Regions from separate parts of the Solwaraspora sp. WMMB335 genome, predicted to be linked through region 1. Evidence: riboswitches for the same ligand, from Rfam matches in the RefSeq annotation. Region 1 holds a riboswitch; the other holds the start of a gene.
What was found. Region 1 has a riboswitch for cobalamin ahead of ACN27F_RS20415 (ABC transporter substrate-binding protein). Riboswitches for the same ligand answer to the same signal wherever they lie in the genome.

Region 1 (3,770 bases):
CGCTCGGCTTCGACGTCGATGCGGTTCGTGCTCCGACCACCGGTGAGTCGGACGACATCACCACGATGGACTTCCCGCCGGCCGACTCGGCTTACCACAACTACGCCGAGCTGACCACGGTGGTCAACCAGGTGGTCGCCAGCCACTCGAACATCGCCCGCAAGATCAGCATCGGGACCTCGTACGAGGGCCGCGACCTGATGGCGGTGAAGATCTCCGACAACGTCGCCACCGACGAGGACGAGCCGGAGATCCTGTTCAACCACCAGCAGCACGCCCGTGAACACCTCACCGTCGAGATGGCGGTGTACCTGCTGAACCTGTTCACCGACAACTACGGCAGCGACTCACGGATCACCAACATCGTCAACACCCGCGAGATCTGGATCGTGCCCACGGTCAATCCGGACGGCAGCGAGTACGACATCGCCACCGGGTCGTACCGGTCCTGGCGCAAGAACCGGCAGCCCAACAGCGGTGCCGTCGCGGTCGGCACCGACCTGAACCGCAACTGGGACTACCTGTGGGGCTGCTGCGGCGGCTCGTCCGGCTCTCCGTCGTCGGCGACCTACCGTGGCCCGTACGCCTTCTCCGCCCCGGAGACCCAGGCGCTACGCAACTTCGTCAACAGCCGGGTGGTCGGCGGTGAGCAGCAGATCAAGGCCAACATCGACTTTCACACCTACTCGGAGCTGGTGCTCTGGCCGTTCGGCTACACCACCTCGAACACCCCCTCCGGGATGACCGCCGACGAGTACAACACCTTCGCGACCCTCGGCGGACAGATGGCGGCGACCAACGGCTACACCCCGCAACAGGCCTCCGACCTGTACATCACCGACGGCAGCAGTATCGACTGGATGTGGGGTGTGCACGACATCTGGGCGTACACGTTCGAGATGTACCCCGGCTCGTCCGGCGGTGGCGGTTTCTACCCGCCCGACGAGGTGATCCCGGCCCAGACCGCCCGCAACCGGGAAGCGGTGCTGATGCTCAGCGAGTACGCCGACTGCCCGTACCGGGTGATCGGCAAGGAGGGCCAGTACTGCGGCGGTGGCGGCCCCGTCGACCCGCCCGGCACCACCGTCTGGGCGGACACCTTCGAGACCGCGACCGGGTGGACCACCAACCCCAGCGGCACGGACACCGCCAGCACCGGGCAGTGGGAGCGCGGCGTCGCGCAGGCCACCAGCTCCGGCGGGGCGTTGCAGCTGACCGCGTACCAGGGCAGCAACAGCCTGGTCACCGGGGCGGCGGCAGGCTCCTCGGCCGGGTCGTACGACATCGACGGTGGCTCCACCAGTGCCCGCTCGCCGGCGATCGCGCTGCCGTCCAGCGGCACCCTGACCCTGTCCCTGGCCTGGTACCTGGCCCATCTGAACAACTCGTCGTCGGCGGACTACTTCCGGGTCAGCGTGGTGCACAGCGGTGGCACGACCACCCTGCTCAACCAGGCCGGTGCGGCCAGCAACCGGTACGGCTCCTGGTCGACCGGCAGCTACAACCTGACCCCGTACGCCGGGCAGTCGGTGCGCATCCTGGTCGAGGCGGCGGACGCTTCCACCGCCAGCCTCGTCGAGGCCGCCATCGACGACGTACTGATCACCAGCTCCTGACCTGACACTCAGGTCCGATCAACGCGGGCCGCCGTGCGACGCAGCTCACCGTACGGCGGCCCGCCCACCTGCCCGTCTGCCTGCCCGTCTGCCCGCCCACCGGCCCGCGTTGTCGCAGGTCGGTGCGGGTGAGTTACCGTGCTGACGATCACCTGTGCAGCGAAGCCGGTGCGATTCCGGCACTGTCCCGCAACTGTGAGCCTCGACAGGTCCGTGCTCCGGTCGCCGAGGCGAGTCAGGTCGCCTGCCGCGTGGTCGCGAGAACCAGCGCTCTCGAGGAAGGGCGCCTCGCCACCTGGCCGGAGCGCGGCGCGCCCGACCTGTCGGCGAAGCACCAGACCTCGACCGACAGGAGGCCCAGATGAACCGACCCGTAGCGGTACGGGCGACCGTGCTGCGCGCCACGACGGCCGCCGCTGCCGTGATCCTGACCGTGGCCGGCTGCGCGACGTCCGAGCCGGACGCGCCGTCGGCGGCCGGCAGCCCGAGCAGCGGTGCCGGCTTTCCGGTGACGGTCGGCGAGCTGACCCTGGACGAACGTCCGGAGCAGATCGTCGCGCTGTCGCCCACCGCGACCGAGATGCTCTTCGCGATCGGTGCCGGTGACCAGGTGAGCGCGGTCGACGACAACTCGAACCACCCGCCCGAGGCACCGATCACCGACCTGTCCGGATTCACCCCGAACGCGGAGGCGATCGCCAGCTACGACCCCGATCTGGTGGTGCTCTCCGGGGACACCAACGGGGTGGTCGCCGGGCTGTCCCGGCTGGACATCCCGGTCTACCTGGCCGAGGCGGCGGTGACGCTGGACGACACGTACCGCCAGATCACCGAGTTGGGCACGCTGACCGGGCACGTCGACACGGCGGCCGACCTGGTCACGACCATGCGGGCGGACATCGACAAACTGGTCGCCGACGCGCCGACGACGGCCGAGCCGCTGACCTACTACTACGAACTGGACCCGACGTTCTACTCGGTGACCAGCAAGACCTTCATCGGGTCACTGTTCAGCCTGGTCGGCCTGGAGAACATCGCCGACCCGGCGGACGCCGATGACCAGTCCGGTGGCTACCCGCAGTTGTCCGCCGAGTCGGTGATCGCCGCCGATCCGGACCTGATCTTCCTGGCCGACACGAAGTGCTGTCAGCAGGACGCCGAAGCGGTGGCGCAACGGGCCGGCTGGTCGACCATCAGCGCGGTGCGGGCCGGCCAGGTGGTCGAGCTCGACGACGACATCGCCTCCCGGTGGGGGCCCCGCGTCGTCGACCTGGTCCGGTCCATCGTCGACGCGGTTGCCGCGGCGACCTCCTGAAGTGTCGATCGACGCGGGCGGCGGGGTCGTGCCCCGTCGCCGGCCGGGCCTGACCGCCGGTTGGTTCGCGGCGGCGCTGCTGGTCGCCGGACTGGCCGTGCTGGCCGGCCTCGCCTTCGGCCCGGCCAGCCTGCCGCCGCTGCGGGTCGCCGTCGAGCTGGTCGACCTGTTGCCCGGCGTGCACGTCGACAGCGGGTTGACCGAACGCGAGGTGGCGATCGTGACGCAGCTGCGGCTGCCCCGGGTGGTGCTGGCGTCGCTGGTCGGCGGCATGCTGGCACTGGCCGGCGGCTGCTACCAGGGCGTGTTCCGCAATCCGCTGGCCGATCCGCACCTGCTCGGGGTAGCCGCCGGTGCCGGCCTGGCGGTGACCACGGTCATCGCCCTGCGGTCGGCGGGCGGTGTGCTGACCGGGCTGCCGGTGACCGTGCCGCTGGCGGCGTTCGTCGGGGCGCTCGGCGCCGTCGGGTTGACGTACCTGCTCGGTGCGGCCGGTGGCCGGGACCGGTCGCCGGCGACGCTGATCCTCGCCGGGGTGGCGGTGTCCGCCTTCCTCGCCGCCGGGCAGACGTACCTGCTGCAGCGCCACGTCGACACCATCCGCGAGGTCTACTCCTGGCTGCTCGGCCGGCTCGCCACCGACGGCTGGCACGAGGTACGACTGATCCTGCCGTACGCGGTGCTCTCCGCCGCCGTGGTGCTGGCCCACCGGCGTGAGCTGGACGTGCTGTCGGTGGGTGACGAGGAGGCGGCCAGCCTCGGCCTGCACCCGCAGCGCTCGCGGTACCTGCTGCTCGGCGCCGCGTCACTGGGCACCGCGGCGGCGGTGTCGGTGTCCG
Region 2 (3,770 bases), 3.1 Mb from region 1:
CCAGAGCCACCACGCGCCCGGGTGCACCACCCTGGGCGCCCGGGCACGTGGCGCAGGCATCTCTATCCGCTCCGTCGCCGACGACGCGCGGTCACGACCGCGGCCACGATGACCGCGAGAAGCAGACCGACGCCGAGCACGGTCGTCCTCGGCACTCCGGAGCGCTGTGCCGACGTCCGGTCGACCTCTCCGGTCCAGGCCTCGGTCCTGGCACCGGGGTCCCCGATCGCCGTCGAAGCGGTAGCCGCGCCGTCCAGCGGGCCAGCCGGCGGCGTGCTCACCGTGGCCGAGGCGCTTGGCGTTCCCGCTACCGTCCGATCCGGTGCCGGCGGGCCGGACGTCCGGACACCGGCTTTCGCCGTCGACGTGGCCGGTGACCCGCCGGTGGCCGGTCCGCCTGCCGGCCCCGGGCCGGTCGGTGGTTTCGGATCGGTCGGTGGCGTCGTTCTGGACGGCTGTGGTGGTGGCGGAGCGGCCGGTGGTGGCGGGGTGGTCGGTGGTGGCGGTGGCGCGGGGCGCACCGGGGCGATGCGGGGCGGCGGACTGGTCGACGCCGTCCGGTTCTTGGCGAACGACCAGCCTTCGAAACTGCCCAGCGGCGGCTTGCGCGCCATCACGCCATGCTGGCTGTACGTCCAGGTACCGCCATGGGGCGCGTGCCAATAGGACCAGTACGCAGTCGCCGGTGGCGTGTCGACGCACGGTTCCTCGGCAGCGGTCGGCTTGCCCTCGATCCGGCAGATGAAGGACTCGCCCCAGCGGACGGTGCCGGTGATCGAGATGCCGGCGTTCTTCAACGCCGCGTGACCGCTGGCCTGGTCGCCGACCGCACAGCGGATGATGGTCGACCCGCCCAGGTCCTGGAAGTCGACGATGACGGTGACTCCGTCGCCGTCCGGACAGTAGCCGGCCCGGCCGGCCGCCGCGGCCGAGTCGGCCGGCGCCAGGGTGGCACCGGCGGTGACGATCACGGCGGTGAGTAGCCACGCCGGGCGGGCCGACGCCGCGCGTCGCGTCACGCCGCCGGCCGCGGCTGCCCTGCCGGTCAGGGCCGCGCTGGTCACCGGCGTGCTTCTCGACGGCGTCGGGCTACCAGGAGCAGACCGATCCCGGCGAGAATCGTCGCGCCGCCGAGTAGTCCGTACGCGGCGACCGAGGTGCCGGTGGTGGGCAGGCGTCCACCGCTCGGTGGTGCTGTCGTCGTCGCTGCGCCGGTCGGGGTCGGACTGGCGGTGGCCGTCGGCGTCGGGGTGCCCGGGCTGGCGCTCGGCGTCACGCTCGGCGTCGGCGTCACGCTCGGGGTCGGGGTCGGGGTGGGCGTCAGGGTGGGCGTCACGCTCGGGGTCGGGGTGGGCGTCAGGGTCGGCGTCGGGGTCGGATCGCTGTTGCCGATCCGACCGAGCGGCACCTGCGCCAGGCCGAGGACGGCCTGGGCGCTCGCCCGCCGCCACTGGTCGAGTTCGAACTCGCCGACACCGTCGGCGATGGCCGCCGCGAGCGCGTCCGGGGTGTACGCGATCGCGCCGACGTGCGCGGCGGCCGCGCCGGCGTTGCCGGCGGTGAGCTGCTGCGCGGCGACGAAGGAGGCGGCCTGCCCGGCGGCGGCGTGTTCACCGGCGGCGGCCAGGGCCTGCCCGGCCAGACCGGTGCTGTTGGTGTTGGGATAGTCGGTGAAGCCGGAGCCGTTGAAGGAACCGTCAGCCGCCTGCACCGAGCGCAGCCACGACGTGGCGATCGCCACCGGCTCGGCGGTGCCGCTCGCTCCGGCGTCGGCCGCGGCCAGCAGTGCCTGCACCGCCATCGCCGTCGCGTCGACGTCCATGCCCTGCTCCGTCACCGGATCCTCGGGACAGGCGGTGCCGGCGGCGCCGGGATAGAGCCGGAACCCACCGCCCGGGCACTGCTGCTTGACGAGAAAGTCAACCACCGGCTGCGCTACGCCACCGGAGCGGGCCAGCCCGATCACGGCCAGCGACTGACCGAACAGATTCGACCCTGCGGTGGTATCGAGATTGATGTCGTACAGCCACCCCGCCTTGCTGCCCTGGTCAGCACCGTAAATCAGGTCCACTGTGCGCTGTCGCCAGTCGTACCCGCCGAAGTCGGTCGGATCGGTGCCGACTGCGACGGCGGCCACGAGCACCTTCGCCGTCGATCCACCGGTGACAAAGTCCCCCATCTCCGTCCGGATGGCGGCGTAGCCGTCGGCGTTGGCCGCGAGCGCCTCGGTGATCGCGGCCGCCGCGACCGGTTCGTTACCGGTGGCCCGCAGCGCGAACAGCGCGTCGATGGTCAGTCCCCAGTCACTGCCGACGAAGCCGGGCAGACCGCCGTCGACCAGTTGGCCCGCCAGCCAGTGCGATCCGGCCCGCGCCGCGGCGGACGCGGCCGGATCCGCGGCGGCCGGCACGGCGGCGGCCGCCGGTCGCAGCGCCGCAGGCCCGGTAGGACGGGTGAGGGCCACCCCGGCGCTGGCGGCGATGACCGCGAGGGCGGCAAGTGCTGGCAGGAACCGGCTGGACAGGAGCCGGCGGGGAAAACCACGAACCATGGAGGGGACCTTTCGGAGCGGTGACCGAAACCGCATCCGCCGGCCGCACATGGCCTTGACCGATCCGGGCTCGATCCGTAGACCACGACGTGTGAGCCGCTCACTCCACAGTCGGGCATTCCGGCTCGCGTACCAGTGCTGATGAGCACATTGGCGCGCATACGGCTGCGGGTCAGCGCCGGCCTCGCACCGGCTTCCCCCGCCTGGGAGCAGATTCAGTTGTGACGAGCCGCTACCGAGTATGTCAGATGTGCAACGAGAGCCGTCCTCACCAGACGTCACTGCCGGCGGCTGTTCGGGTCGAATAGCAAATCTGGTCAGCGGTTGACAGCCACCTCGCCAAGCACCGCCGACGCAGTCGCCGGTCCGGTCGCGATCGTCGTCGTTGACGGCGGCAACGAGCCGTGCCCAGACTGTCCGCAGCAGTTCCGCACCTGTGCGTCGATGGGGGAAGTCCGGTCGAAAGCCGGCGCTGGCCCGCAACGGTAGGCGGCGAACATCATGCCGCGAGCCCGAATACCCGTCGACGTACCGCTGCAGAGGTTCCCCTCCCGTCGTGGCCCACGGGTCGGAGCCGCCCGGGCCTGCCCGGGTCGCCTCGACGTCTGGGCCAGAAAGGTGCCGTCCGATGGCCGTTCACCGCCGCCGCGACCGTTTCCGACTCGTCACCACCGGCGTACTCACCGCCCTCGCCCTGACCGTGGCCGCAGCCACACCGGCCACCGCCACCCCACCCGAGACCCACAGTCGGGTCGACGCCGCCGCTGGCTGGCTCGCCCGGCAGATGGTCGACGGAGAACGTTTCGAGGTCGTCTTCGGCGGCGTCGCCTACCCCGATCAGGGCCTCACCATTGACGCGATCTTCACCTTCGCGGCCGCCAAGGAAGCCGACAGCTACGCCACCAACGCGATCAACTGGCTCGCCGAACCGGCCATCATCACCGGCTACATCGGTGACGGCACCGAGGCGTACGCCGGCGCCACCGCCAAACTCGCCCTCGGTGTACAGGTCCGTGGCCTCGACCCGGCCTCGTTCGGCGGCGTCGACCTGCTCACCCGGCTAACCGGACTGATGGCACCCTCCGGCCGCTTCTCCGACCAGTCCGCCTTCGGCGACTACAGCAACATGTTCAGCCAGTCGTTCGCCGTCATCGCTCTGGATCGGGCCGGCGGCGCGCCGTCACAGGCCGTGTCGTTCCTGACCGCCAGCCAGTGCCCG

Region 2: it holds a riboswitch for cobalamin, as region 1 does, so the genes downstream of both, ACN27F_RS33375 (LPXTG cell wall anchor domain-containing protein) here and ACN27F_RS20415 (ABC transporter substrate-binding protein) in region 1, are expected to answer to the same signal.

Annotation. Positions count from the first base shown of each region.
Region 1 is NZ_JBMHMF010000001.1:4,721,761-4,725,530, forward strand. Features, by position in the region: gene ACN27F_RS20410 (M14 family metallopeptidase) at 1-1,616, shown strand, start outside; cobalamin riboswitch at 1,720-1,882, shown strand; gene ACN27F_RS20415 (ABC transporter substrate-binding protein) at 1,978-2,931, shown strand; gene ACN27F_RS20420 (FecCD family ABC transporter permease) at 2,933-3,770, shown strand, end outside.
Region 2 is NZ_JBMHMF010000001.1:7,803,261-7,807,030, reverse strand. Features, by position in the region: gene ACN27F_RS33385 (energy-coupling factor transporter transmembrane component T) at 1-60, opposite strand, end outside; gene ACN27F_RS33380 (hypothetical protein) at 63-1,019, opposite strand; gene ACN27F_RS33375 (LPXTG cell wall anchor domain-containing protein) at 1,061-2,551, opposite strand; cobalamin riboswitch at 2,645-2,773, opposite strand; cobalamin riboswitch at 2,959-3,093, shown strand; gene ACN27F_RS33370 (prenyltransferase/squalene oxidase repeat-containing protein) at 3,180-3,770, shown strand, end outside.